DNA from 4 places in the Vibrio sp. KUL70 genome. Region 4 is predicted to be linked to each of the others. Evidence: predicted binding sites of a transcription regulator. Region 4 holds the regulator's gene; each other region holds the start of a gene.
The links. Region 4 encodes CRP, which controls carbon source genes, mostly activating them, when cyclic AMP is high. Its sites were predicted from a motif close to TGTGANNNNNNTCACA; they were not measured.
Positions count from the first base shown of each region.

Region 1: the regulator CRP is predicted to act here: its motif matches at 2,757-2,772, upstream of ectA (diaminobutyrate acetyltransferase).
Region 2: the regulator CRP is predicted to act here: its motif matches at 4,363-4,378, upstream of AC6I7V_RS17970 (glycogen/starch/alpha-glucan phosphorylase).
Region 3: the regulator CRP is predicted to act here: its motif matches at 2,808-2,823, upstream of rppH (RNA pyrophosphohydrolase).

Region 1 is NZ_AP045836.1:103,441-111,137, reverse strand. It holds gene proX (glycine betaine/L-proline ABC transporter substrate-binding protein ProX) at 1-148, opposite strand, end outside; gene proW (glycine betaine/L-proline ABC transporter permease ProW) at 145-1,227, opposite strand; gene proV (glycine betaine/L-proline ABC transporter ATP-binding protein ProV) at 1,232-2,419, opposite strand; gene ectA (diaminobutyrate acetyltransferase) at 2,873-3,424, shown strand; gene ectB (diaminobutyrate--2-oxoglutarate transaminase) at 3,440-4,708, shown strand; gene AC6I7V_RS20430 (ectoine synthase) at 4,723-5,109, shown strand; gene AC6I7V_RS20425 (aspartate kinase) at 5,187-6,611, shown strand; gene AC6I7V_RS20420 (metallophosphoesterase family protein) at 7,090-7,697, opposite strand, start outside.
Region 2 is NZ_AP045835.1:877,747-885,443, forward strand. It holds gene AC6I7V_RS17960 (polyprenyl-phosphate transporter) at 1-695, opposite strand, end outside; gene malT (HTH-type transcriptional regulator MalT) at 1,240-3,948, opposite strand; gene AC6I7V_RS17970 (glycogen/starch/alpha-glucan phosphorylase) at 4,516-6,969, shown strand; gene malQ (4-alpha-glucanotransferase) at 7,101-7,697, shown strand, end outside.
Region 3 is NZ_AP045834.1:543,761-551,457, reverse strand. It holds gene ptsP (phosphoenolpyruvate--protein phosphotransferase) at 1-2,136, opposite strand, end outside; gene rppH (RNA pyrophosphohydrolase) at 2,139-2,657, opposite strand; gene mutH (DNA mismatch repair endonuclease MutH) at 3,272-3,937, shown strand; gene AC6I7V_RS02420 (DUF6482 family protein) at 3,961-4,272, opposite strand; gene AC6I7V_RS02415 (DUF1127 domain-containing protein) at 4,464-4,715, opposite strand; gene AC6I7V_RS02410 (hypothetical protein) at 4,823-4,945, opposite strand; gene vpsR (cyclic-di-GMP-binding transcriptional regulator VpsR) at 5,256-6,590, opposite strand; gene lysS (lysine--tRNA ligase) at 6,869-7,697, opposite strand, start outside.
Region 4 is NZ_AP045834.1:2,783,746-2,791,442, reverse strand. It holds gene astA (arginine N-succinyltransferase) at 1-302, shown strand, start outside; gene astD (succinylglutamate-semialdehyde dehydrogenase) at 335-1,792, shown strand; gene AC6I7V_RS12570 (DUF1338 domain-containing protein) at 2,000-2,791, shown strand; gene crp (cAMP-activated global transcriptional regulator CRP) at 2,969-3,601, opposite strand; gene AC6I7V_RS12560 (phosphoribulokinase) at 3,843-4,712, opposite strand; gene AC6I7V_RS12555 (YheU family protein) at 4,790-5,002, opposite strand; gene AC6I7V_RS12550 (hydrolase) at 5,087-6,064, opposite strand; gene AC6I7V_RS12545 (TIGR02444 family protein) at 6,207-6,695, opposite strand; gene AC6I7V_RS12540 (ABC transporter ATP-binding protein) at 6,692-7,697, opposite strand, start outside.

The sequences.
Region 1 (7,697 bases), on a different replicon from region 4:
AAGTTTGAAAGGTCTCTTCCGCAACAGTCGATTGAACGGGTTGAACAGAGACGCCCTCTCCCGGAAGTGTGTTCGCCGATACTGAGTAGGACAATGCAATACTTGATAATGCACTGATTGAAATTGCTTTCTTCCATGAATCGCTCATTTTAAATTCTCCTTAAGTAATGCTTTTGAAGGTTTAGATTGCTTGATTATTTTTGATACAAAGGCGATTGGCCCCGTTTGATACCAGCGCGTCTTGGTGTCTCCCACGTTTTGACCGAGCTCTTGAGTAATGCGATCCAACAAAATGGCGAGTACAACAATACCCAATCCACCCACGGCAGCTAAACCCATATCGAGCCTACCGATACCTCGCAGAACCATTTGTCCTAAACCGCCTACAGCAATCATTGACGCGATGACAACCATAGATAAAGACAACATTAAGGTCTGATTCACACCAGCCATGATGGTCGGTAGAGCAAGAGGCAATTGAATGCGGTAAAGCATTTGTTTGTCATTGGCACCAAAAGCATGCCCTGCTTCAATGAGCTCTTCTGGTACTTGTTGTATACCTAGAATGGTGAGTCTCACCACTGGCGGTAAAGCGAATATGATTGTCACAACGACACCCGGAACATTACCGATGCCAAACAACATGACTATTGGAACTAAATAGACAAAAGCAGGTGTTGTTTGCATGGCGTCAAGAATGGGACGAATAAACTTGGCGGCAGTATGACTACGCGCTAGCCAAATACCGAGCGGGAGGCCGATTAACAAACAGAAAAACACCGATGTCATGACCAGAGAAAGTGTCGTCATGGCTTGCGACCATGCTCCAATCAAACCTATAAACGTCAACGATAGCAATGTTGCAACACCAAGACGTAAACTTGAAAACTGCCACGCAAGCAGAAACAAAATCATAATCATGAAAGGTGCTGATGTAGATACCAACGCGGTTTCAAATGACGTTAAAATAAAGTCGATTGGGACACGAATCGCTTGAAAAAGTGGTCGACCATGTTCAACCAACCAGTTGAGCCCTGATTCCACCCATGAGTCCAGTGGTAAAACTGATTCTTCAAAAGGGTTTAGAACATCGAAAGGCTTTTGCTCGACCGTTTCGCTGCTTAACCAATCCGCGGACGTGCTAGCTTGACTTGCCCCCCACGGATCGCTGCTCGCCGTTTCACTACTTTGTGACCACGGGTCATTTTGAGCTTGTTCTGATGACATGGTGCTACTCCTTATCCAAAGTTTGAAGCAATCTTGACTTACTGATCATCCCAAAGTACTTGCCTGAATCATCAACCACAGGGACTGGATAAGGGGCTTCTGCCACAGAGCCTAAAATGTCATTGATAGATTGTTCTGGATCGAGCGTGATTGTCGAATCCAGCTCAGCACTTGATAGGGAACGGTTTTCTTTGTATGCCAAACGGAGGGAGTCGAGTGAAACGATACCTGAGTAACGGTTACTCTTATCGACAATGATGCCGAACTCGCGGTCATTATCGGTCAGTAGTTGCAATGCGGAGGCGGGTCCATCATGTTCTGACTTCTTAAACACAGCTGCAGGTGTTTTCTTCGCGATGTCTTTGGCTGTCAAAGCGCTCGAAATGTTTACCCCTTTGAAAAAAGCGGCAACATAGTCATTAGCTGGCTTGTGAAGAATTTCATCCGGTGTACCCACCTGAACCACATCGCCGTCTTGCATAATGGCAATACGATCGCCAATACGCATCGCTTCGTCTAGGTCATGAGAAATGAATACGATCGTACGTTTATCATCATTTTGCAGGCGAATAAGCTCATCTTGCATTTCGGTTCGAATCAATGGATCGAGCGCAGAAAACGCTTCATCCATCAATAAAATATCAGGGTCGCAAGCCAACGCTCGCGCTAAACCGACTCGTTGTTTCATACCTCCAGATAATTCATCTGGAAAGGATTCGTTGTAAGCGCTCAACCCAACGCTTTCGAGAGCTTGTGACGCGTAGGTTTGACGTGTTGCCAAGTCCATCCCCGCCAACTCCAACCCAAATGCGGCATTCTCTAACACCGTCATGTGTGGCATTAACGCGAAATTCTGAAACACCATGGAGATGTTGTTACGTCGGACAGCTCTGAGCTCTTCTGCGGAGATCGTGGCAATATCTCGCCCTCGAAACAGAACACTACCCTTTGTTGGCTCGATGAGACGGTTGAGCAGGCGGACTAGTGTCGACTTGCCTGAACCGGATAGTCCCATGATGACGAATATCTCACCTTCATTAATCGAAAGAGAGGCATCGTTGACACCTATCGTAAGTCCTGTTTTGGCGAACACTTGGTCTTTATCTGCGCCAGATTCCATCATAGAAAAAGCGCGTTCGGTGTCTTCTCCAAACACCTTATAGAGTCCCTTAACTTCCAGTATGGGAGCCATGAAAATAATCCTCCTTTGGATGCACATTTGCACTTATATTTTGTACTCTAAACAAAATTTGAACCTAATTCAAACAAATTGGCGTTGAGCCTTCTTGCAACTCAGCAACTGTTTTAGATTCTCGATTTATAACCCAAGCCACAAAAAGACATTAAAATATTGATATTAAATAAAAAACACAAACAACCTTCAGAATAAATGCCTATCCAAAGTAAAACATAGCAATATGGGTTTTCATTTTCAGTATCCGACTCAACTCAATTGCGCCAGATTTAAATATTACTGAACTAAACATTAGACATCGAACAAAAATCAACCCCAACAAACCCCAATGAAGTGTGATTTATATCACAAATATACAGCTAAACGTTCGTGTTACTTGCTTTTTACAACGATTTACGTGTGATAATAGATTTAGAAATTAATTAGAACTCAAAGTAAATGCATATCCCTATGATCGTATCAGCACCTTGGGTGGCTTACCCAGAAATCGAAGAGCAGCGCCTTGCTCACAGTTCGTTTAACGAACCCAAAGCAGAAGATGGCGACGAGATTTTCAATTTAATCGCCCAGTGCCCTCCGCTCGACACGAACTCCTCCTACTGTAACTTTTTACAGTCAACACACTTTAGCCAAACCTGTGTGCTTGCTCGCTGTGACAATGAGGTATCAGGTTTTGTTTCGGCGTACATCAAGCCTGATGATCCAACGACACTGTTCATTTGGCAGGTTGCAGTTTCTCCCAATCACCGTGGTAAAGGCTTGGCCTATCAGATGATTAAGTCACTGCTAACAAGGGAAGTTTTAAGAAGCATAGAAGCGATTGAAACGACGATTACTCAAGATAACAGCGCATCTTGGGCGTTGTTTAAAAAAATTGATCAAGAAAATGATCAGAAGGGGCGTGTTTCGACCTTTCTTGACCACGCAACACATTTTAAGGGAAAGCACGATACTGAGTATTTGTATCGCATCCCACTAAAACCCACTCAAACCAAAGGATAGATAAACGGTTTAATCATGGACATTTTTGACAAACAAGAATCACAAGTACGTTCTTACTGTAATAGCTTCCCAGTCATATTTACTAAAGCAAAAGGGTGTTGGCTAGAAACAGAATCAGGAGAAAAATACTTAGACTTTCTTGCTGGTGCTGGGTCACTCAACTACGGCCACAACAACCCGATTTTTAAAGAAGCGTTGCTTAACTACATTGAGAGTGACGGTATTACACATGGGTTGGACATGCACTCGAGCGCGAAAGCAGATTTCTTGAAGGCACTGTACAAGCATATCCTTCAACCACGAGGCTTGAGCTACAAGGTCCAATTCACTGGCCCTACAGGGACGAACGCTGTAGAAGCCGCACTCAAACTCGCGAGAAAAGCCAAAGGACGTAGCTCTATCGTCGCCTTTACCAATGGTTTTCACGGCTGCACCGCAGGCGCTCTCGCTGCCACAGGTAACCAGCACCACCGCCAAGGCGCGGGGACCAGTTTAAACGATGTGACTCGCATTCCATTTGAAGGGTATGCCGACGTTGATGGATTGAAATTATTCGAAACCATGTTGAATGACAACTCTGCAGGCATGGACAAACCTGCTGCCGTCCTTATTGAAACGGTGCAAGGTGAAGGTGGTTTGAATGCAGCTTCTGACGCTTGGTTAAAGCGATTGAGTAACATCTGTTCGAAGCACGACATTCTACTGATTGTGGATGATATTCAAGCGGGTTGCGGGCGCACAGGCACCTTCTTCAGCTTCGAATCTGCGGGCATCAAACCAGATATGGTAACACTATCGAAATCCATTGGCGGTTATGGCTCTCCGATGGCGCTTGTTCTGATGAAACCAGAGCTTGATATTTGGAATCCGGGTGAACACAACGGCACATTCCGCGGTAACAATCACGCATTTGTGACGGCGACGAAGGCAATTGAGGCGTATTGGACCGACAGCGCCCCTTTCGAGGAGCACATCTCAAACTGTTCAGCACTGGTTTCTGAGGTGATCCAGTCTACGCTGCTCCAATACCCGGATAAGTTCGTCGCTCGCAAAGGTCGCGGAATGATGATGGGGATAGAGTGTCGCAGTGGTGAGTTGGCAAGCGATATCGTCAAGCACTGCTTTGAGAATGGCTTAGTCATTGAAACCGCAGGACCAAACGATGAAGTGGTCAAATTTTTTGCTCCACTAACGATCACCGAGTCTGAGTTACAACAAGGCCTAGATATCTTTAAAAATGCCGTTGAATCTATCATCGAGCAACAATTTAAAAAAGCGTCGTAACTGGGAGAAATAAGATGATTGTACGTACATTAGAAGAGTGCCGTGACAGCGAGCGTAGAGTTGCTTCTGAAACATGGGAAAGTGTTCGCATGTTGTTGAAAGATGACAAAATGGGCTTTTCCTTTCATATCACTACCATTTTTGAAAACTCAGAAACACACATCCACTATCAAAATCATCTAGAGTCCGTTTATTGCATGAGTGGTGAGGGCGAAATTGAAGTGGTAGGCGGTAAGACTTACCCAATTAAACCAGGGACGCTCTACATTTTAGATAAACATGATGAACACTATCTTCGCGCCTACAAAGGAAAAGAGATGGTGATGGCATGTGTGTTCAACCCGCCGATTACAGGTAAAGAAACGCACGATGAAAACGGCGTTTACCCACTCATCGACTAAAAAAACGTTTCTCGGCTAGGTCATAACGACCTAGCCACCACACCTGCACAACTCACAATCAAACAAAAGGCTTTAACATGATTTATACCGTAGAGAAAATCGGCGGTACTTCCATGACCGCATTCGATGCTGTTCTAGATAATATTTTAATCAAAGATAGCGAGGAGGAAATGTATAACCGAGTGTTTGTCGTATCGGCTTACTCTGGCATTACTGACGCCCTACTCGAATGCAAAAAAACCAGTAAACCCGGCGTCTATCAATTGGTTGCTAAGCGAGAAGACAACTGGCAGCAAGCGCTAGACTACGTTGAGCAGCAAATGTTACTCACCAATGAACATATGTTTGCAGATCCGATGAATCGCATGCGTGCGGACAAGTTTATTCGTTCTCGTATTTCAGAAGCGAAAGTGTGCATTTCGAATATATTAGAAACCTGCCAATATGGACAGTTTTCACTTCGTCATTACTTGCCCCAGGTTCGAGAATTTCTTGCTTCCATTGGTGAAGCGCACAGTGCGTACAACACGGCGTTGAAGCTAAAAAATATGGGCTACAATGCTCGTTTTGTAGATTTATCTGGCTGGGACACACAAGTGCCAGCGAGTTTGGACGAATGTATTCTCCAAGCATTTTCAGACATCGATACAAGTAAAGAACTTCCTATTGTCACTGGATATGCGTCATGTAAAGAAGGGCTCATGTCCACTTATGACCGCGGCTACAGCGAAATGACATTCAGTCGAATTGCCTCATTAACTCATGCTGACTTGGCCATCATCCATAAAGAGTATCACCTGAGTTCGGCAGATCCTCGTGTCGTTGGAGCTGAAAAAGTACTCCCATTGGGAGAAACAAATTACGACGTTGCCGATCAACTTGCCAACCTCGGCATGGAAGCGATTCATCCCAACGCAGCGGCTGGTCTGAGAGAGAGTGGCATCGAACTACAAATTAAAAACACGTTCGAACCTCTTCACCCTGGCACACTGATATCAGGGGAATACCGCCCCACTATGGATAAAGTGGAGATCATCGCAGGTAAAGAGAAAGTATTCGCTCTACATCTATTTGATCAAGCGATGGTTGGCTGTGTCGACAATGTCAGCTATGACTTAATGGAGATCATCACAGATACTCGCGTTAGACTTGTCGGAAAAGAGATGAACGCCAACTCGATGACGTACTACCTAACAGGAAGTACCGATGCGTTAAATAAAGTGCTTTATAAGACGGAGAAACGTTTCCCGCAGGCCAACATTAAAGGTCGAATGGTTGCCCTGATCTCTGTTATTGGTTCTCAATTTGATACCAATGAGGCACTGGCTAAAGGCGTCTTGGCTTTAATGGAAAAAGATATCACTCCGATCGCCGTTCATTCATCAATACGTAATGTCAATGTGCAGTTTGTCGTTGATGACAACGAGTATCAAATGTCTATATGTGCGCTGCATGACGTATTTTTCTGTCAGCAGAGCCAGATACATAGCGTGGCTATTTAATTGATTAGCATTAGCAATACTCCCCTTAGAGCTAACTTCAACAGTTAGCTCTATTTATATCTATCAACATCACAGCCTGAATTTTTCCGTTTTGAAACTTATCGAATCATTTGACGTAACTTTGCCGACATAATGTCAGTAGAGAACACCAACGCCAGGATCAGCTCGTTTATACCACGCAGTACATGTGGGCTTGGCATTAGTTATGTCGGACTACATGAGTTTCAGCCACATCCGAACATTACAATGGTCAAAATTTCTGACCTCGAGATAAAATCGAAGTCCTATTTAATCTACTTAAAAGAGCTAGAACAACTTCCGGTGATAAAAGTTATCCGACAATTGGTGGATGAGTAGTTGGATTAACTTTGTTAACTAACCATCGTTATCACCACATTAATTACTCAATATAACTCGACTACGCATACTTCAAGACTTTTGATGCGCTCTTACACTGTCAGTAAGAGCGCTCTTTTCACTACCTCTTTATTAGAACCAGCTCGGCATCATCATGCAAAACTGCCCAATACGTATGCTTATTTTCATCATAGCCAACGACAAAAGTATTCTCGTCGCAATTGATTTCAGATGTTGGTGGGTAATCTAAAAATCCGTTATCGTACGGTTCGTTGATAACACACTCAACAGGAGCCATGTCGCTCCAATCACCATCGATCTTCATTGACAAAGCTGTCGTATGGATTGTTTCACCTTTAGGTAAGCTAAATTCAATACTATACGGAGTTGAACGTTGATTACTAATATCCCACTCTTTAGTCGCGACATTGGGCATTGCTTCGGCAGGTTTCTCCCAATCTGACGTTGTCGTTTTAACGCCCTCTTCTACCTCAATATCCAAAACACCACCTTCGGCATCTTGATAAGTGCCTGTATGGGTTGTTAAACCAGATATCACTAGAATATCAGACAACATTCCACTTGTAGTATTGCTGTCCCAGCTCAACGTAATATGCTTCTTAAGGTCCATTGATGTTGAAGGGATGACAAAATTTGCATGCTCTTCCGTCTCTTCACCCTTTATGACTCGTTCTTTTGCATTAAAGTTTGGTGACCAAGCAGCATGGC
Region 2 (7,697 bases), on a different replicon from region 4:
AAGCCTGTTAGGAATACTAATGTTATATCTCGGAATGAGCGCAGTAGCCAAGAAAGCACGTGAGAGAAGCTTAACAGACCGATTACACAGCCAGAAAGAAACAGCAGTAGGATGTCAATTTGGAATCCCTTTACAGCAGCAAGTACAGGTGTATACATGCCGATGAGGAGTAAAATGAAACTCCCCGATATACCAGGAAGGATCATCGCACAGATTGCTATCGCCCCCGCAAGCATCACATTAATACTGGTCGGTTCCATATGCAGTGGTTTAAGAACCGTGATGCTATAAGCAAAAGCAATGCCGAGTAACAGAAATAGACCACGTATTGCATCGCGCTTTTGAACTTGCTTGAGTATATGGAAGACCGATACCAATATTAGACCGAAGAAGAAAGACCATAACGGCACAGGATGCGCGACCAATAACCAAGAGATCAGTTTTGCTAAGGTTGCGATGCTAGTGAATACGCCACCAAATAGAGCAATTAAGAAAAAGCCATTAATGTGGTCGAATGCTGCTTTGAAGCCTTCACGTTTCCAGATGCCTAAAACACCGGGATTGATTCGACGAATGCTTTCTAGCAGCGTGTCATAAATGCCAGTAATAAAAGCAATCGTGCCACCCGACACGCCAGGCACAACATCGGCTGCACCCATCGCCATGCCTTTAAAAAAAGTACTTAAGTAGTTCATTTGTCTCTAAGAGTTAATAATGGTTTGGAGCAGTATACAAACTTTGGTGTAAAAAAAGTATGAATATGCATTCAGGGGAGATCACTTTAATTTTTTGTTCACAGAATCTGGATAGGCTGTCTCATTAAATTCATGTCAGGAAGCAGATTTATCAACCTGACGCTGCATTTCAGTTTGATTTATCTTTTGTTGAAGTGAAATTGATTTCTTATTTATATTGCGTTTTGTTTGCATAATGCAATTGCGTTTTGCAATTTTAGTGTTGTTTAGGGAGGTTTTTTGCGATGTTCTCCCCAAAAAGCTGCACTTTTAAAGTTGGCACGCATCCTGCTTTAATTAGATTGACCCTTCTTAAGCCGAGGGTCACCTAGCCAACTGACGTTGTTAGTGAACCTAATTATTGTTCACACATATATAGAGCCAATCGCCAATATTGCGGTTGGCTATTTTTTTGTCTGCAAGTTGGTGTCTTCTGTTTTATAAGCAAAAAAAAGCCAGCCACCATTAGCGACTAGCTGTTTTTTTTCTCGAATCTCGAATCTCTTTAGTATCCCATTAACTGCAATAAGTTCTCAGCGGTACTGATCGCTTCTTTACGGTTGGCGATATTCAGCTTTTGATACAAGTTACGAATGTGGGTCTTGATGGTTGTCCCTGCCACATCCAGCTCTTGTGCGATCTGTTCGTTACTAAAGCCTGAGTAGATTAGCCCCAGTACCTGCCATTCGCGTTGCGTGAGTGGGCTAGTACGCACAAGCTCAGGAATATTGGGGTGGTTGACCAAGTTCTCGACAAAGTCTTCATCGAAGTGCACAGAGCGGCTGCGCTGGGTGGTTGAGATGTCCTTCATGATCTGTTGCGCACGGTGGCGTTCTAGATCGCCTAGGCCAGGTTTATTACTCAGCTTATCAAGAATGTGTCCAATCGTTGAACCATCAACAAGGAAGTTGCCGACCATACCGGTTTGGTTGGTCATGTGTAGCGCTTCTTCAAGTAGAATGCGCGCACTCTCTTCATCGTTGGTTTTGATTCGCAGTACCGCTTCAACAATCAAGTTGCGGTTGGTGTCTGTCACGAGATTCGAGCGTTTTGCCTCACTCTTCAAAAATAGCAGGGCTTCTTCAGCTTCTTCAAACTGCTCCAACATGATGTGTGCGCGTACGATGTTACGCCACTGGAGCTGGCAGAAGTGGTTACTCGCTGACTCAGGGCGAACTGCTACGTTCAACCAATCTTGAATCGAATCTTTATCTCCTTTCACTTGCCAGAACAGTAGAAGTGAAAGAGAGGCGTTCGCTGTCCAATCTACATGATAAGTGGATTGGCGCAGAAGGTGCTGAATCTGGTCGATAAATTTGGCCGCTTTATCAATTTCACCACGGCTCAGTGCAATGCGAGCTAGCATAGAGTAGCTGTGCAGGTGCTTGCTTGGCGAGTGGTGACCGAGAATATCTAATCCTTTGTAGCAGCACTCCTCCGCTTCGTCTAAGCGGTTCCAACACCAACAGATCTGAGCACGCACGCGCAACAGGAATTCATGAAGTGGTACGTATTGTAGTTGATGTTCTTCGATAAGCTTAAAGGCACTGTCTTGAAGTTCGAAAGCCGCTTGAACGTACCCCTGTGCTATCAGGATTTCGCTCTGTTGCAAAATCGCCCACAGTGCTTGATGGTATACCTGATATTGGCGTGCCAATTTCTCGGTTTGTTGCATCATAGGCAATGCGCGGCTTAAGTTGCCCATTACATGGTTAACTTCACCTACAACCGAAGTGGCAACGATACGGCTGCGGTAGACGGTAGTATTGAGTTGGCTTAGTGCCAATTCTGCTAGCTCGAGTGCCTTTTCAGGTTCGTTGCTGTTAATGGCAACTTGGGCTCGGAGTGCGTTGTACTGACCTTGCTGCTGGGTATCAAGCTCAATATTACGGGCCTGATATTGAGACTCTGCCTCTTCTAACAGTGTGCCTACTTGGTCATAGCGGTGTTGGCTCTGCGCTAACCAAGCACGCAGCATCGACAGTTTTGGGTCACTGTAAAGCTGATCTGGCGTTAGCTGTTTGATCGCCATCTCTAATGAAGAGAGTTCCCCTTGGTTAAACATCTGCCAGCCGTGAGTACCTAAGATCTGGACAATTAACTCAGCATTGTTGGCTCTTTGCGCATGGCGAAGAGCTTGGTGAGGCGTGTTCTGTTTTAGCCACGCTTGGGCGGCTGCATTGTGCAGTTCTGCTTCTTGCTGAGGGATGCGCGCTTGACGTTCGTGAGCTAAAAACTCAGCGAATAGGTTGTGGAAACGGTACCAGTTTTTCTCACCCTCTAATGGGTAGATAAACAGTCCAAACCGGTTGAGAGACTCAATCATTCCTAGTGCGTCTTCACGTTGAGTGAGTGCACACACCAACTCATCATTAAAGTGATCTAACACAGAGCACTGCATTAAGAAGTGACGAGTCTCTTTGTCCAGTAAATCAAAGACTTCTTCTACTAAGTAATCCCAGAGGTGGGCGTGATTAAAGTGAGAAACCGATTCTGCCGATTGAGCAAGTGTACGCTTTTGATGCTGTGCTTGTAGAGCTATCAACTGCAGTGCGGAAGGCCAACCTTCTACATAGGCACAGATGCTGCCCGCAGTGATGTCATCAACGCCGTCTGTAACGCGTTGATTAAAGAAGCGAGTAGTTTCTTCCGTATCAAATGCCAACGAATCGTTACCTAGTTCTATCATCAGGTCACGTACGCGTAAGTTTGCTGTGCCAAGTGGTGGTGTCCCGCGACTCGTGACAACAAGCGTTAAGTTGTCTGGCATATGTTTCAAGAAGAAACGCATCGCTTCATGCACATCGTCATTGTTAACAAGGTGGTAATCGTCGAGTACAAGGAAGCACTCATGATGAAAGTTCGCCATTTCAGCGAACACTTCACTCAATAGGGAGTGCAGTGATGAGAACTGACGTTTTTCCGCTAATTTTTGCGCGTTAGGGCAGGCGTTTTGCGTCGCTTTATTGAGAGATTGCAGCAGATAGTTGATGAAACGGAAAGCGTCATTGTCGCTATCGTCAATGCTGTACCACCCTACGTTAGGTTTATCCACCAACCATTGAGCGGCCATCGTCGTTTTTCCGTAGCCTGCAGGGGAGCGGAATAATACAAGCTTATAGCAGTCGGCATTTTGCAGCAGATCTAATACGCGTGGTCTTAAGATTGCGTTGTGTAATCGCCCCGGGCGAGTCAGTTTAGACGGGATCCACATGTCGAAGGTTACCTATTCCGTAGCTCTTATCTCTATAGGGAGAGTCGATTGTGTATAACCGACCATCAGAACAAAAGCCGTTATGAATTAATTCTGAGGCTATGTTACGTGAAGAAAAATGGCACAGACCATGATCAGCCTCAGAAATCTTGCACTGTGGCATGTTTTGACTCAGCTACGCCCTATAAATGTGACATTAATCACCAAATGATGTGGTTTGCGATCGTGATATTGCTCAGTTCTACACGTGAATTTATGTAAAAGGTGAGAATAAGAAAAATATTTCGTGATCCAAATATCAGAACTCGCAAGAAAGTGAAAATAGGTAAACAAAAATTTCATCATTCAAAGTTAAGTTATGGAACGGGGGCTTGTGATCATAATCACTCCTATTTTTTATTCTGGAGCTGAACATGAGATTTAGATCACTAACCCAACGTCAGTACGCCCCCTACGCCCTTTCATCTACTCCTAGTCAGCCGTTAGACCGGGATGATGTTTAGTTAATTGTGACCATGCACGATATGTCACAGATGAATTAGAAAAAATAAAAGCGAGATTTCTGAAATGAAAGCAACTCAGCAAAAAACTTTTGATAAAGTGTCGTTCCAAGAAAGTGTTAAGAAACATCTGTCTGCAACCTACGCAACAACAGTAGAAACAGCGGACAGCCGCGCATGGTACCTAGCAATGGGACGTGCTCTAGCAGAACTGACAACATTCGATCTGCTTGCTACTGAAAATGATGAGAAGATTAAAAACGCCAAGAGCGTTAACTACCTATCTCTTGAGTTCCTCATTGGCCGTCTAACAGGTAACAACCTGATCAGCATGGGTCTTTACGAGCAAATCACTCATGCAATGGAGGAGTTAGGTCAAAACCTGACGGATCTTCTAGAAGAAGAGCGTGACCCATCACTAGGTAATGGTGGCCTAGGTCGTTTAGCAGCATGTTTCATGGATTCGTGTGCAGCTCAAGAATTCCCAACAGTCGGTTACGGCTTACACTACGAATACGGCCTATTTAAGCAGTCTTTCGAAGACGGTCGCCAAAAAGAAGCGCCAGATGCATGGCGTGGCGTTGAAGGTTACCCTTGGGAGATTGCTCGCCCAGAACTGGCACAAGAGATCGGTTTCTACGGTCACGTTGAAGTGGTTGAAGAGAACGGGAAACAAGTTCGTAAATGGGTTCCGGGCATGTCTGTTAAAGCAATGCCTTGGGATCTACCAATCGTTGGTTACGAGTCAGATACTGTTTACCCACTGCGTCTTTGGGAATGTCAGGCTATTGCGCCATTCTCACTAGCAAGCTTCAACAACGGTGACTACTTCGAAGCACAACACGCGCTAATCGATGCTGGTAACATCACTAAAGTTCTATACCCGAACGACAACCACGAAAAAGGTAAGACTCTTCGTCTAATGCAGCAGTACTTCCACTCTGCAGCGTCTGTTCGCGATATCCTACGTCGCCACGAAGCAGCAGGTTTTGCTCTAGCGGATCTGCCTAAGCAAGAGACTATTCAGCTGAACGACACGCACCCAACAATCGCTATCCCAGAGCTAATGCGCATCCTTATCGATGAGAAAGGCCTAGATTGGGATACCGCTTGGGATATCAGTGCAAACACGTTCGCATACACGAACCACACACTACTTCCTGAAGCTCTTGAGACTTGGTCTGAGTCGCTAATCCAGCGCCTACTTCCACGTCACATGGAAATCATTTTTGAAATCAACCACCGCTTCCTACAAGAAGTTCGTAAGATGTGGCCTGGCGATGGTGAGAAGCAAGCTAAGCTGTCTATCATCCAAGAAGGTTTCCACCGCATGGTTCGCATGGCAAACCTATGTGTAATCGGCTCTTACAAAGTAAACGGTGTAGCGGCGCTTCACTCTCAGTTAGTTAAGAAAGACCTATTCCCTGAATTCAACGAGATCTTCCCAGGCAAACTGACTAACGTAACAAACGGTATTACGCCACGTCGTTGGTTGAAGTTCTGTAACCCAGGCCTGTCTGCGCTAATCACAGATAAGATTGGTTCTGAGTGGCCGGCGAAACTTGAGCAGCTAGAAGGTATTGCTAAGTACGCGACAGACGCGAAATTCCAAAAAGAGTTCATGGCTGTTAAGAAAGAAAACAAACAGCGTCTTGCTGATTGGGTTCAAGAGAACATGGGTATCGAGCTAGATACTAACGCTATCTTCGACGTACAAATCAAGCGTCTGCACGAGTACAAGCGTCAGCACCTAGACTTGCTACACATTCTATCTCTGTACCACCGTATCTTGAATGAACCTGGTTTCGAGTGTGAGCCACGCGTATGTTTCTTCGCAGCGAAAGCAGCACCAGGTTACCACCTAGCGAAAGAGATCATCTTCGCGGTGAACAAGATTGCTGAGAAGATCAACAACGATCCACGCATTGGCAACAAGCTAAAAGTGGTATTCATCCCTGACTACCGTGTAAGCATGGCTGAAATCATTATCCCAGCGGCAGACGTTTCTCAACAAATCTCGCTAGCGGGTAAAGAAGCATCGGGCACGGGTAACATGAAGATGGCTCTAAACGGTGCTCTAACTATCGGTACGATGGATGGTGCGAACGTTGAGATTCGCGAAGAAGTTGGCGAAGAGAACATCTACATCTTCGGCCTAGACGTTGATGGCGTTCAAGCGGTGAAAGCGCAAGGTTACAACCCTTACGACTACTACCACGCAGACCCACTACTGAAAGCGTCACTAGACCTACTAACGGGTGAAGAATTCACTCCAGGTCAACCAGGTCTACTACGTGCGACGTTTGATAGTCTGCTCGATGGCGGCGACCCATACCTATGTCTGGCGGACTTCGCTTCTTATGTGAAAGCACACGAAGAGATGGACAAGCAGTACAAAGACCAAGCGGGCTGGGCTAAGAAAGCCATTCTTAACACCGCATTGGTTGGTAAGTTCACATCAGACCGCTCAATCCGCGACTACGTGAACAACATTTGGAAACTAGAAGCGGTTAAACGTTAATAGACTCCAGACTAGCCAAGGCAGTTTCTGCCTTGGCTCAATTAGTTGGCTCAAAGCTAAATTGAAAATTAATAAACTTAGATAAATAACCCTACAAAATAGAAAATGCTAGCGCGTTTTCGGAGAGAGCGATGAAAGAACAAAGCGTATTAAAACAAGTCGCAGAAATGGCAAACCTTGCCGACAGTTACGTAAGTGCGTGGGGCGATGAAGCACAAGTATCTGACGAAACACTAACTCGTCTATTGGCTTCATTAGGCTACGACACAAGCAGCGACGACGCTCTGCTTAAGTCAGCAGAGAAAAAACACAAGAAAGATGTATTAGATCCAGTTCTTGTCTTGCGCGATGGTGAGCCTGTAGAGGTTGCACTAAATCTAGGTGTGAGTGCTCGTGAAAGTGAGTTCAGCTGGCGTTTAGAAACTGAGCAAGGAGAGGTACTTGAAGGCTATCTTCAATCTCAAGTTGTACGAGACGAACGTGCAGAGGGTGGCCCTTTAGTGTTTGCATTGCCAAGTGATTTGGCATGGGGTTATCACAAACTTGTGGTGAGTCGTAAGCGCCGTAAAAAGCCTTACGAAATGACGCTTATTATTACGCCAAAAGCGTGTTTCAAACAGAGCCCAATTGAGCAGGGAAAGAAGCTTTGGGGTCCAAGTGTTCAGCTTTACACGCTTCGCACTCAACACAACTGGGGTATCGGTGACTTCGGTGATCTCAAGCAGCTT
Region 3 (7,697 bases), 880 kb from region 4:
TTGTAAATCACTCAATGAAGACTGACGTATCAGATATTTAATCCTTGCCACATTCGAGGTGTTCATACTCAAAGTTTGATAACCAAGACCGATCAATAGCAGTGCACCCATCGGGTCACCCGCTAACTCACCACAAATACACACCGGCAGTTGATACTGTTTACAAGTATCGTGAATCTGCTTGAGCGCCATGATCACTGCTGGATGCATAGATTCATAGACATCAGAGACACGAGAATTGTTCCGGTCAACCGCCAATAAATATTGAGTGAGATCGTTAGTACCAACTGAAACGAAATCAACACGGTCAGCAATCAATGGCAATAAGTAAAGCATTGAAGGGACTTCAAGCATGATCCCGATACGTGGCATACAAACACGATCATCAATCTCATACACCTCTTCGTACGCCTGCTTGATAAGCTTCAATGCATCATCAAGCTCACGCGCACCGGAGATCATGGGTAGAAGAATGCTAAGGTTTTGACTGCCACAGCTGGCTCTGAGCATAGCCCTTAGCTGAATAATAAAGATGTCTGGATGGTCGAGCGTGAATCGAATACCACGCCAGCCCAAGAAGGGGTTATCCTCTTCAATCGGAAAATAAGGTAGAGCTTTATCACCACCAATATCCAGCGTTCGCATCACAACCTGCTTGTCTGGATAACTCTCCAGCACCGATTGGTACTGTTTAACTTGTTCATCTTCTGAAGGAAAACGCTGTTGCAGAAGGAAAGATATCTCAGTTCGATACAGACCAACGCCATCAACGCCTTGATTGAGTGCAATGTTGGTATCAGCACTCAAGCCCGCATTAAGTAAAATCTCGACCTGGTGATCGTCTTGTGTTTTGGCGGGTAGGTGAATATCACGATTCACCATTGTCGAGAGCTCTGTCTCTTCGAGGATCAGCTCTCGATACTCTTTCAATAAGTTTTGAGTCGGCTCAATGAAAATCTCGCCACTATAGCCGTCAACAATGACCTGCTTACCGTTCACATTGGTAAGATTAAGAGTCACTCCCATTACCGATGGAATACCTAGAGCGCGTGATAAAATGGCAGCGTGAGAGTTCGCTGCACCTTCTAGCGAAATCACCGCCAGCAACTTCTCTTTCGGGATCGAAGCCAATACAGACGCTGTGAGCTCACGGACTACCAATACGATTGGCTTCTCTAAAGAGTGCTGCTCTTGTTCTGAATTGTGTAAGAAATAGAGTAGACGCTGTCCAAGCTCTCTAATATCTTGCGCTCGTTCACGTAGGTAGAGATCAGACATACGAGCAAAACGACTTGAGTAGCTCTCCACGACTTGTCTCAGTGCCCAATCGGCTTTATCCCCTTTTTGAACCTGTGCCTTGAGATCATTGCGCAACATCGGATCATTCAAAAGGTGGGTAAACAGGTCGAAGATCGCCAGAGCGTCTTTGTTGATATCACTGTCTAAACGCTTACGCATGCGCTTAAAGTCATTCAGTGCGTTTTCAACTGCGACCGCGAGCAGTTCATGTTCACGTTCGATATCAAGCGTTGAAGCAGGATACACATCGGTTAACTCTGGCTGGGTATTATCCCACCACAGCTCACCAATCGCCACTCCCGATGAGGCAGCGATCCCTTTAGTCGAAGGTTGATCTTGATGTTCCAACAACCACATACCTTGTGTTTGCGCATGCGCGACAATCACCGCTAATTGTGCAGACAAAGTAACGAGAAACGACTCCTCCATCTCACTGAATAAGCGTGGCGATTTTTGCTGGATGACCAGAACCCCAAGCACTTGCTTACGGTAGATAATCGGTGTTCCAAGAAAAGAGTGATAAACGTCTTCCCCAAGTTCTGGGAAAAACTTATAGGCAGGGTGCGCAGAAGCTTGCGCGAGGTTGATAGGTTCAGCACTGCGTTTAACCAAGCCGACTAAACCTTCGTCAAACCCAATATGGATACTGTTCCCTTCAAAAATGAGGCCTTGAGTTGCCATCAACTCAAGGCGCTGCATATCATTGTTGGCTAAATACACAGTACAGCACTCAGTCTGCATTGCGCTGCACGTCTCTTTTACTAAAATATCTAATGCGGTTGAGACATCTTCAACTCTAGATACGTGTTCAACTATTTCCCTTAGTTGACTGAGCATGCTTAACCTCTACGCTGTTTGCGTTTTCCTTTTGTTTTCCGCTCTTTAAATGGCATAGCTAAAGAAGCGAACTCTTTCATTGCACGGCGGTATACGTCTCGCTTGAAAGAAACAACTTGTCGAACAGGGTACCAGTAACTTACCCAACGCCAACCATCAAATTCAGGTGTACTTCCACGTTGCATGTTAATACGCGACTCATCGCAATCTAAACGCAGAAGAAACCACTTCTGTTTTTGTCCAATACAGACAGGTTTTGAATCCCATCGAACCAGTCGTTTGGGTAGCTTATAGCGTAACCAATGACGACTTGTTGCGACGATCTTTACATCCTTTTTGGTAAGGCCAACCTCTTCATATAACTCACGGTACATTGCCTGCTCCGGAGTTTCACCTTCATCGATTCCCCCTTGAGGGAATTGCCATGAATGTTGCCCGTATCGTTTAGCCCAGAAGACCTGACCATGGTTGTTACAGATTACAATACCAACGTTTAATCGGTAACCATCGCCATCTATCACTGGCCAACCTCTATTTAAATTTTTAATTACACTGATTTTTCCACATATCCCCAAGCGGAGCAAACTTCGTGACGTGATTAGGGCTATATTTATGAATAATTTCTTAAAACTGGATAACTTTTACTCACAAAATAGTTACCCACACAATAGTGAGACATAGACCACATTTATTCACCTTTTCTGTGAATAACTATGTGAAGAATTCACCGCAAACGTTTTTTTTAATCCATACTTTCATCAACAGCCCAAACCAACAACAATTAGACATAAAAAATAATACATAAAAATCAAATACTTAAATTAAATTAATCGCTAAACTAGAATTACATTTTTCAAATGATCTTTTGAAAACTCAACATGGTTAAAGATCAACCAGCCTTAGCTTTATCCACACTCATCATTCAAAGATTCAGTTTACACGCTATTTGGCAAGCATTTTATCCTCTCGAAACCCCTGTTTATTTATCCACTGGTTTGTTTTTATAGGATTTTAGACTCCTAGCCTGTGGATAACCGTAGAATTGATCTGTAAACCGCCACTATGATCGTTTATTAACCACACTGCATTTTCATTCGAATCTGATAAAATCGGCGTTTTACCAACTCGATGTGTTATGAAACCTGAACCACAAACTGAAGCGGAGCTGCTAGAGCGAGCCTACGCCATTGCCGGTATGACCTTTCAAGAACTGGCTGAGGAAGCTGAAATGACCATGCCTAAAGATCTGAAACGAGATAAAGGCTGGGTTGGACAGCTGTTGGAGTGGCACCTTGGTGCGCCAGCTGGGAGTAAACCAGAGCAGGACTTCGCACATTTGGGCATTGAGCTTAAGAGCATTCCGATCAGTTACAGTGGCAAGCCATTAGAGACCACCTTTGTCTGTGTTGCTCCTTTAATGGGCGTTCAAGGGCTGACTTGGGAAACCAGTCACGTTCGCAACAAATTATCCAAAGTGTTATGGATCCCAGTTGAGGGAGAGCGCGAGATCCCGTTGGCAGATCGTCACGTAGGATCACCACTGTTGTGGACGCCAAGCAGAGAAGAAGAAGAGATACTTCAAAGAGACTGGGAAGAACTGATGGAGTTGATCGTGTTAGGTAACGTTGAGCAGATCACCGCTCGTCACGGCGAAGCTCTACATCTGAGACCTAAAGCAGCACACAGCCGAGTCTTAACTGAGGCGTACGGCGCGAGTGGAAAGCCAATCAAGACCAAACCGCGCGGCTTCTATTTAAGAACTCAGTTTACTCATCAGCTTCTGACAAAACACTACGCTTGATAACGAGCAATTGTAACAACGACTTAATGTGGATTCAGCGCTAACTCTATATCGCAATAGCGTTGGCTTGGCTCACTACCAAACTCGTCATAAGTGTTGTGGAGGCGTAAATAGGCCTTATCGAAACCAAGCCTGAGGAGCTCCTCTTTGACCTGGTCCAGCGATCCAAAGTGTACTGGCTCTCCACCTTGCTTAACTGGCTCTAATTTATGCTTATATTCCACTGCTAATAGATACTCTGGGATATCAGAACACCCGATAACATACACCTTGGGTGTTCGATAAGAGTCTTTATGATCGCCATGCAACCACATATCTAGTTGATGCTTTTGCATACCTCACCTCCATCAATATCTTTAGCTTAGTAGAACTGACTTTGTTTGCTAAACAACCTCATAAAAAATATGAAAAGAGGAGCGTATTACCCCTCTTTTCAACGGTACTGATTCAGAGATCCCCCTCCGACACCATAACCAGCACCTATTTCTTTATCCTAGGGAGTGACAGGTGCCATCACTCCCTAGTATTACGTCGGTATTCGCGCACTTAAGACACGACGAAGATGGCGAACTCGGCGCTCGATAGTGACGGTTTCAGGCTCTGATAATCCGATTGGTCGTCCATCGACTTCTAGACCGATATCTTTTAGTAGATGTGGATTCTCCCAAGGAAGATCGTAGGCACTGCGGCGGACTTTCCGTTTCCAGACTCGCTCCTCGTGACGAAGATCGGCTCGGATAAGAACTGTGGCTAATTTTAGGTAAACTGAGTGACGCATAATATATTCTCCAGTAGTGGGATTAGACTGGGGAAAAATAGCGTGAAATAAGAGGTAGATATGTCTTAGCTGCTATTTTTCCGCAGCCAAGTATGGGTACGGATTAATTAGTTAGATTTATCTTGGGTGTTGCGATCGGCCATTACTGATAGACGTGGCATAGCAGCCACCAAGTCAGTGCTAGGATCGAACGACGCGCAAATGTGCTGAATAAAATCGAAATGTTTCATTTGCGCCTCCAAGCTAATTAATTAATCCAAAAAGATGTGATTTGAATGCTTCTGGCTTGTTAGCAAACCATTGCTTTCACGATTAAATTCTATCCAATCGAGAACATTATTCAACCACTAATCTGTTAACAATCTGAAAACAAAGCATTCACCCAAAATCCCAATTGCATATGATGTTGAGCATAAGATATTCACTATGATTATATAAATTTATAGAGCTTATCTCTGTTCATGCTTTTCAATCAGATAAAAAGCTTCGCCAAAAAAGCCAAAAGCCACGCAATGCGTGGCTCTCAAGTGGTGGTGTTTTCTAAATTATCCCTTCAGATATCAGATTATGCTTATTGAGCAGACGATACATAGTCGCTCGTGAAACTCCCAGCTCCTTCGCTGCTAGAGAAACCTGTCCTGCATGCGACTCTAAAACGACAATCAAAGCATCGCGCTCTGATCGCTCTCGAATACTTTTCAAACTGCGCTTCTCATCTTGCTGTTTTGGCAAATCAAGATGCTCTTCATCAATGATGATCGAATCAGACATCAGGACCACCCGCTTAATTTGATTCATCAACTCACGTACATTGCCCGGCCAGTGGTAGCGAGACAGTGCCGTGACCGCCGATTCTGAGAAGTTCTTAGCCTGTGCATTGAACTCTTTGGAGTAATCGTGCAAGAAGTGGTTTGCCAGAATTGGAATATCACTGACACGCTCTTTCAAGCTCGGAACATGTATTCGTAGTACATTGATGTAGTGATAAAGCTCCTCATTAAAATCGCCTTCAATCAAAGCCTTCTCTATATCTGAGGAGTTTGAAGCTAAAATACGTACATCAACAGAGCGCAGGCCTTTTGAAGTTTCAACCTTACCTTCTTGCAAAAACTTAAGCAGATTCACCTGCTGGTCTCTAGGCATAGCTAAAATATCGTTGAACAGAATCGTTCCACCATCCGCCTCTTCAAGCATGCATGGAGTATCCCCCACCTTACCGGCCAAGCCAAACAGTTCACTTTCGATTCTTGATTCAGGCAGCGCACGGCAGTTCACAGTCAAAAAAGGATGTTTTGCACGAGAAGAGTGTCTGTGAATAGAACGCGCAACCGTCTCTTTGCCTGATCCGCTGTCTCCTGAGATCAAGATACTAACGTCAGTCGGGCCAATTCGTTTGACTTGATCTCTCAGCCGTTTGACTGCAACAGAATCCCCCAGCAGCCCCATGTCACTGTTCAAACCATAATTTGGCCACACCTTCTTCTCAAGCTTTAACATGCCTAACTGGTGCCCTATCGTGCTAAGTAGCTGAGCATCTGGGATCGGAGTCGTGAAGAAGTCGATACAGAAGTTCACTATAAACTGGCAGATCGTGTCTGAACTTAGTTGTGATTCACGAATCAGAGCTAACCATCGTACCTGTTTGTTATTACTCACTAAATTAGCGACACCATTGAGACTGAACTCATCATGGCTTAGATCAACGATCCCAATACAAGGACCGGTTTCCGTAAAAAGTGCATCTGCCTTTCTTAGGTCCGCACACTGAGTGCATTGCCAACCCACTTGTTCTAATACAGATAACCAAGGCTCGTACGCACCACCAACGACGATAAGAGAGCCTGGTAAGGAATCCATCTTAAATTGAGTTCCCATCCTTCTTCCTTATTCAATTTTCTATTTATTTGGCCGAGTACCAACTATTGCTTTCCCTGTATATGGGAAATTCACTGCGCAAGCAAGTTCATATTCACGCCAAGGACGTTTAGTAGTGAGACTATCTTAGATTCTTCGTCTCAATAGTAAGACTATGTCACAAATAATGATTTTTCGAACTCAGAGTGCGGAGTAGGTAAGGTTTTGATACGCCTAGAAATAAAAAAGCTACCCGAAGGTAGCTTTTTAAGATTCGTGCTATATGCGAAAGCGAGAGATTACGCTTGTGGACGCATCGCCGGGAATAGAATCACGTCACGGATTGTGTGCGTGTTAGTAAACAGCATCGCTAGACGATCGATACCGATACCTTGACCTGCTGTTGGCGGTAGGCCGTGCTCAAGTGCTGTGATGTAGTCAGCATCGTAGTACATTGCTTCGTCATCACCTGCATCTTTCGCGTTCACTTGCGCTTTGAAACGCTCGTCTTGGTCTTGTGCATCGTTAAGCTCAGAGAAGCCGTTGGCTACTTCACGACCACCGATAAAGAACTCAAAGCGGTCTGTAAAGAACGGGTTGTCATCGCTACGGCGAGCTAGAGGAGAGATGTCCGCTGGGTAGCCAGTGATGAAGGTTGGTTGAATTAGCTGAGGCTCAGCCGTTTCACCAAAGATCTCTTCTAGAAGCTGGCCACATGTCCAGAACGTCTCTACTTCTACGTGTACAGATTTCGCGATTGCTACCATCTTTTCACGGTCTTGAAGGTCTGCTTCTGTTAGCGCTTGAATTTCAGCGTGCTCAGGGTTGTAGTGTTTGATCGCATCAAACATGCTCATACGCGCGTACTTACCACCAAACTCAACCGTTTCGTCACCGTAAGGCATAGAAGTCGAACCAAGAACGTCCATCGCTGCTGTGCTTAGCATCTCTTCAGTCAGATCCATCAGATCTTTGTAGTCAGAGTACGCTTGATAGAACTCCATCATTGTGAATTCTGGGTTGTGACGTGGCGATAGACCTTCGTTACGGAAGTTACGGTTGATCTCGAATACACGGTCAAAGCCACCTACAACTAGACGCTTTAGGTAAAGCTCAGGTGCAACACGT
Region 4 (7,697 bases):
TGCTTGAGCGTGAAGGCTTTACTAACCGCGGTTACGTCGACATCTTCGATGCAGGCCCAACGGTTGAGTGTGATTTGCGTAATATCGAATCGGTGCGCCATTCAATTCGTGCTCAGGTGGAAATCAGTGAGCATGCAAGCTCTCAAGATTACCTGATTGGTAACACCTCATTTGAAAACTTCCGAGCGGTTGCGGCTAAAGGTGCTTATGACCAAGCTAGCGGCAAAGTGATCCTTGCGCCGAAGGTGGCCGAGGTGTTGGAAGTTAAAGAAGGCGATTTTGTTCGTATGTTGGCTCAATAGAGCTCGATGGTTAGTCAAAGAAGGATAGAAGTATGACTCAGTGGATTGCAGGGCAATGGGTAGCCGGTCAAGGCGAAGCGATGACATCAGTTAGCCCATACGACAACCAAGTAGTATGGAAGGGCGACAGTGCGACACCTGCTCAAGTTGAATCAGCGGTAGCTGCGGCACGTGAAGCGTTTCTGACTTGGAAGAAACTTAGCTTTGCTGAGCGTGAAGCGATAGTGCTTAAGTTTGCGGAAAAAGTGAAAGAGAACAGCGAAGAGATCGCACAAATCATTGCCAAAGAAACGGGTAAACCAATTTGGGAAACTCGCACTGAAGCGGGTGCGATGGCGGGTAAGATTGCTATCTCAATTCGTGCATATCACGACCGTACAGGTGAATCATCACGTGAAGCGGCAGGTAACCAGATCGTTTTGCGTCATCGCCCTCTAGGTGTCATGGCGGTATTTGGGCCTTACAACTTCCCGGGTCACCTGCCTAATGGTCATATTGTTCCTGCATTGCTATCGGGTAATACGATTGTATTCAAACCATCGGAGCAGACACCGTGGACAGGTGAGTTCGCGATGAAGCTTTGGCAAGAAGCTGGCCTACCTGCTGGTGTTATTAACCTTGTTCAAGGTGCTAAAGAGACAGGTATTGCGCTAGCGGATGCGAAAGGCATAGATGGCGTGCTATTTACGGGCAGCGCTAACACAGGTCACATACTGCACCGTCAGTTTGCGGGTCAACCGGGTAAGATGCTGGCACTAGAGATGGGGGGTAACAACCCTATGGTGATCAGCGAACACTTTGGTGACGTTGATGCTACGGTATACACCATTATCCAATCTGCCTTTATCAGTGCGGGTCAACGTTGTACTTGTGCACGTCGTCTGTATGTTCCTGTGGGTGAGAAAGGTGATCAACTGCTCGATAGTCTAGTGGCAGCAACCAAAAAGATTCGTGTAGACCAACCGTTCGCTGAGCCTGCTCCTTTCATGGGGCCACAAATCTCAGAAGCGGCGGCTAAGTTCATTCTAGATGCGCAAGCAAACCTGCAATCTTTAGGTGGCGTAAGCCTAGTAGAAGCGAAAGCTGGTGAAGCTGCATTCGTCACTCCGGGCATCATCGATGCAACTAACATTGCAGAGCTGCCAGACGAAGAGTACTTCGGCCCACTACTACAAGTGATTCGTTACAACTCATTAGAGCAAGCGGTTGAATTGGCGAACGACACCCGTTTTGGTTTGTCTGCAGGCCTTGTATCAACAGACGACTCTGAGTGGGAATACTTCGTTGATCACATCCGTGCAGGTATTGTTAACCGTAACCGTCAGCTAACAGGCGCAAGTGGTGACGCACCATTTGGTGGCCCAGGTGCTTCAGGCAACCTACGCCCGAGTGCTTACTACGCAGCGGATTACTGTGCATACCCAATGGCATCGATGGAAGGCCGTGAAACGCAGCTTCCAGCGACTTTCAGCCCTGGTATCGAGCTGTAGCAACAACGACCACCTACAACAAAAATCACAATGGGAGGTAGGGAAGTTTGACCTCCTTTGGATTATTCGCTGGGCGTCTGACCTAGCGAGATATAACAATAAAATAAGTATGTCACAAGCTGATGGCTGCTGACTTTGTCTCGCAGCCACACTCTTTCTAATCCAACTCTCTAGCTTGAGCTTGCTAGAACCCGACAAGGAGTCACCATGACACCCGATCTACTGTTCAAATCCCTCTGGGATGACTACATCGAACGCCTCTGCCCATCTGCTGAGAAGGTACATCAGCTGTTGAAAGAAGAGGAAGACCTTATCAATGATCACATTGCGTTGCGTACGTTTAATGTTGCGCCTTTGGGGATCGAGACGCTGGCTAAACCTTTCTTAGCACTTGGTTACAAAGCGTGTGGTGACTACCTGTTTGAAAGCAAGAAACTCGTGGCTAAGCACTTTGAACACCCAGATCCAACCCAACCCAAAGTGTTCATTAGTGAGCTGAAAGTGGAAGAGTGTTCGGTAGAGCTACAAGCGATCGTGGCTAAGTTGGTTGCGCAAGTGGATGCAAGCAAGCTAGAGGGGCAAGATTTCCTATATGGCGGTCGTCTGTGGGACTTGGATTTCCAAGATTACAAACAACTGGCGACAGAGAGCGAATACGCGTCTTGGTTGTCCGCGCATGGTTATGGTGCTAACCACTTTACCGTGAGTGTGAACCAGTTAAATGCGTTCTCTGAAGTGCAAGCCGTGAATGGTCATTTGAGTGAGTCCGGTTTTACAATCAACAGTGTTGGCGGCCAAGTGAAAGGCTCTCCAGAGGTGCTGTTAGAGCAGTCATCAACAATGGCAGATAAAGTGAAGGTAGAGTTCTCTGAGGGAACTGAATTGGTGCCTGGTGGCTTCTATGAGTTTGCTAAGCGCTACCCAATGGCGAATGGCGATCTCTACACCGGTTTTGTTGCAGCATCGGCTGACAAAATCTTTGAGAGTACCAACGGTTAAAGAAAGATATGAGCACGCGTTTGACTCTAGAGATACGGGTACGCTTCGCTTAACAAGGCGAAAGCCTTATGTGTTCCATTCGTACCTCGTATCTCGTATCTCGTATCTTCAATCGATAAAGAAAAAGCCACCAAATTCGCATTTGGTGGCTTTTGAATTTTTATCGGTTAATCGAGATTAACGCGTACCGTAAACAACGATAGTTTTACCGTGAGCAGAAATTAGGTTTTGCTCTTCTAGCATCTTCAAGATACGACCTACAGTCTCACGCGAACAGCCAACAATCTGACCGATCTCTTGACGAGTGATCTTGATTTGCATGCCATCTGGGTGAGTCATCGCATCAGGTTGTTTCGCTAGGTTTAGTAGCGTTTGTGCAATACGGCCAGTAACGTCAAGGAACGCTAAGTCACCAACTTTTTGGCTGGTAACTTGTAGACGGCTTGCCATTTGAGCAGAAAGACGCATCAGGATGTCTGGGTTCACTTGGATAAGTTGACGGAATTTCTTGAAAGAAATCTCTGCAACTTCACAAGGAGATTTTGCACGAACCCATGCAGTACGCTCTTGGTCTTCTTCGAATAGGCCAAGCTCGCCGATAAAGTCGCCTTGGTTTAGGTAAGAAAGAATCATCTCCTTACCTTCTTCGTCTTTGATAAGAACTGCCACAGAACCTTTCACGATGTAGTACAGGGTCTCTGCCTTTTCACCAGCGTGAATCAGAGTACTCTTTGAAGGGTACTTATGAATATGACAGTGTGAAAGGAACCACTCTAATGTTGGATCGGTTTGAGGTTTACCTAGAACCATAATATCTCACTTCCTCTGCAGGGTATGCTTGCCGCTTTCCATATTTTAGCTAAGCCTGAATTTGACTTCTTAGGATAAGAACACTTGTTCTGTGCTGCAAGCTATCTTGTGTTTCGGTTAAGAATAGTATCCTTTTTCAGTCACTATTTCTTGATTTTAATCGTGACCTAGCTACGATTTTTTACGCAAAATTGTGCACATGATCACGGTATGAAAAGTAATCAACCAGAACGCCATTCCGTTAGCCGATTTTTCCCGTTTCAATGAGCTGTTGTAAGATTGGTCTTACAATGAGCTCCATAGCAAAGCTCATTTTCCCGCCAGGCACAACGAGTGTATTGTGACGAGACATAAATGAGCCATCAATCATAGCGAGCAGGTACGGGAAGTCGACGTTTTTGATACCACGCAGACGAATAACTACGAAACTTTCGTCAAGACTAGGGATGCCTTTTGCGTTAAGTGGGTTGGAAGTATCAACAGTCGGTACTCGCTGAAAATTGATATGGGTACGCGAAAACTGTGGAGTGATGTAGTTGAGATAGTCGTCCATTGAACGAACAATGGAATCCATCACCGCTTCACGTGAGTGCCCGCGATCACGTGTATCTCGGACGAATTTTTGAATCCACTCTAGGTTAACGATGGGCACCATGCCAATCAGCAGGTCAACATGTTGCGATACATTGACATCACCATCGACAACCCCACCATGTAGGCCTTCGTAAAACATCACATCAGAGTTTTCTGGGATCTCTTGCCAAGGAGTAAAAGTGCCTGGCATTTGATTGTAAGGTACTGCTTCGTCAAAGGTGTGTAGGTAGCGTCTAACCTGTCCTGTACCTTCATTACCGTATTTGCGGAAAAACTCTTCTAATGCTCCGAAATCGTTGGCTTGCGGACCGAAGTAGCTGATGTGTTTCCCTTGCTCACGCGCTTTGCGGATCTCGACGTCCATCTCTGGTCGAGTGAAGCGGTGAAAACTATCCCCTTCAACCCAAGCAGCCTTCACGTCCATCATATTGAACATTTTTCGGAAGGCTTCTGAGGTAGTGGTGGTACCGGCTCCTGAAGAACCCGTAACCGCAATAATTGGATGTTTAGCGGACATGACAACCCTTGTCGTTAGAATAACTTACTTGTTAGCAATCGTTTTCCACTATAACACGGCTATTTTTTTATGGCAGCCTAGAAGCGTTTTGTGAGTTGGATATCGACGGTTTCGTGCAGTTCAGAAAAAACAATACTCGCTTCCCCAGATTGCAATTGCTGTTTTACTTGGTCGATTTTGGATTGCAGTGAGATCTCAACATCACCGTAGTCGGTGCCTTCTCTGAGCACGAACTCCTTGATGAGGTTTTCTAAAGTTTCAGGGGCGATCTCTTGCCATGGAATGATCATAAATACATCTCTCTTTTATGTTCATGGATATGTTTAAAGGTTACTGAGGTTCAGTGTTTGAATGTTGACCTCAATGTGGCGCTATTATGCCGAATCCTGAATACTTTCATAGTAGGCCGGCAGTGCTTCTTCCAACCAAAATTTAGGGTTGAAGGTGCTACCGGTAATGAAGCCAACGTGTCCACCTTTCTGGAATAGTCGGTAATCAATGTTATCCGGCAGAATGAATTTCGGAATCACATCATCGGTCATGAAAGGATCGTCCTTAGCGTGAATGATCTGCGTAGGTAACTTAATACGATTAAGCTTTGGTAGTGCAGAACATTGCGCGTAGTAATCTTGCGCATTCTTAAAGCCATGCAGAGGCGCAGTGATCAAATCGTCGAACTCATACAACTTCTCGATTTTCTTGATCGTGTTTGCGGTGATGCCTAACTTTTCTGCAAGCAGATTCTCTTTCTTGAGCGCGTTAGATTTAAGTGAGTTCAGCAAATACTGTTTGTAGACCTTAGAGAATCCTTGTTCAATTCGACTTGAGCAACTGGCAAGATCAAATGGCGCTGATACGATCGTTGCTGCAGAGAGTAGCGGATCATCCGCGTACTCAACGAGGTAGTTGGCCAACATGTTACCGCCTAGGGAGATTCCGACCGCCACCTTAGGATTATTAGGGAACTGAGCATGTAAGTTTCTTAGGAAAAAGCGGGCATCTTCCACTTCTCCGGAGTGATACGCACGAGCTAGGCGGTTGGGCTTACCGCTGCAGCCACGAAAATGCATCATTACCGATAACCATCCATCTTCGGCGAAGGCGTTCATAAGACCGTTAGCGTAGGGACTCTCAAAACTGCCTTCAAGACCATGAAAGAGCACGAAAATTGGTTTGCTATCGAGCCCTTCTTTATTCGGATCTTCACTCCAGGCTAAATCGAGAAAGTCATGGTCTGGAGTTTCAAGTGTTTGCCAGTGAGGGTGGAACAGTGCCTGTTTACGAATAAACCTAGGGACCAAAGTCTGAAGGTGGGGGTTAGATAGGCCAGTCGCAGCGGTAAAAATTGTCATAGTAGAGGTTCCATCATTCTCTGGGGTTGAGATATCACTCGTGTTTCTCTTTGAGCTTGGTCTATCTTGACTCGGTGTGCAAGTGGTGAGTGATGAGTGTTGACCAAGAATTGACGCAGCTAATGTATTGAAAAATAAGTATCTAATTATTTACGCTATGCTTTTCGGGTGACAGTGGTTCTGAAAAGAACTCATATAGAGACTCGGCAGAAAGCAAGCGACAGTACTGCAGCACTAGTGGTCTATCTGGGTTTAATGTCAGCGGAAGGCGATTGATACAGTCGACCAGATCCGATTGTTGTTGTTTTTCGAGTTGAAGTTCGAACTGCAGTGCTTCTCGATACAGTGAGTCGACCACGTGAGGTTTGAGGTTTTTACGCAGTTCTCGATAACTGAGCAGTAGGGATTCTGAGCGACTCAAACACCGTTGAATGTTGTGCCACTCAGTATCTTTGAAGGTCAATTTCTGCTCGTCTAACCATTTAAGGAGCAGCAGTAGATTGACGTTACCATGATATTGGTTTTGTAGGGTCAGACATGCATCTTTAACGCCGCGAGCACTGTAATAACTGAGACTAAATTGCCACAGTCTCTCTAGCGTCAGCGTTGTCGGTGCATGCTCTGAACTCATAAGTTTTCCATATCTTGTTCCATCTGCTCAAGCTCTTCTTGAACAGACATCCACTCCATTTCAACCTCTTCCAGTTGAGATTTACTGGTGGCTTGTAGTGCGAGTACTTGATTAAGTTTAGCTTTATTTTCGGCTTCATACAGAGAAGTGTCAGACAATTGCTGTTCAGCTTCCTCTAGATCCGCAGTGAACTTATCCATTTGCTTCTCGAACTGAGTCAGTTTTTTGCGCAGCGGGGCGGTCAGTTTTCTGAATTCTGCCTCACGGCGTTTTTGCTCTTTTTTGGCGGCAGCACTGTTGGTGCCATCTTTGGCTGGTGCTTGCGCCTGTGCCTCTTTACGCTCGATTTTTTGCTGATCAGTGAGCCATTTGTAATAGTCGTTTAGATCACCGTCGAAAGGCGCGACCTGACGGTCATGCACTAGGTATAAATCATCGGTTGTCGCACGCAGTAGGTATCTATCGTGCGATACAATCACCATTGCGCCCTCGAAGGTTTGCAATGCCATGGTGAGTGCTTGGCGCATGTCTAAGTCTAGGTGGTTGGTTGGTTCATCGAGTAGTAATAGATTCGGTTTTTGCCAAACCAGCAGAGCCAGCACCAAGCGCGCTTTTTCTCCACCAGAGAAAGGTGCGACCTTATCCAGCGCTTTATCTCCTTGGAAACCAAAGCTGCCTAAGTAATCACGCAGTTGTTGCTCAGTATGCTTTGGGGCAATCTGCATCATATGTTGCAGTGGCGTCTCTTCTGGATGCAGGGTTTCTAGTTGATGCTGTGCAAAGTAACCAATTTTGACACCTTGCGAGTAGCTAAGCTCACCGGCTTGTTGTTTCAGCTCACCAGAAAGTAGCTTGATCAAGGTCGATTTACCCGCACCGTTGCGACCGAGTAGACCAATGCGGCTACCAGGAACAAGGTTTAAGCGGATCTTCTCGAGGATCAGATTATCGCCGTAGCCTGCGGACACTTCATCCATCATCAAAATAGGATTTGGTAGGGCA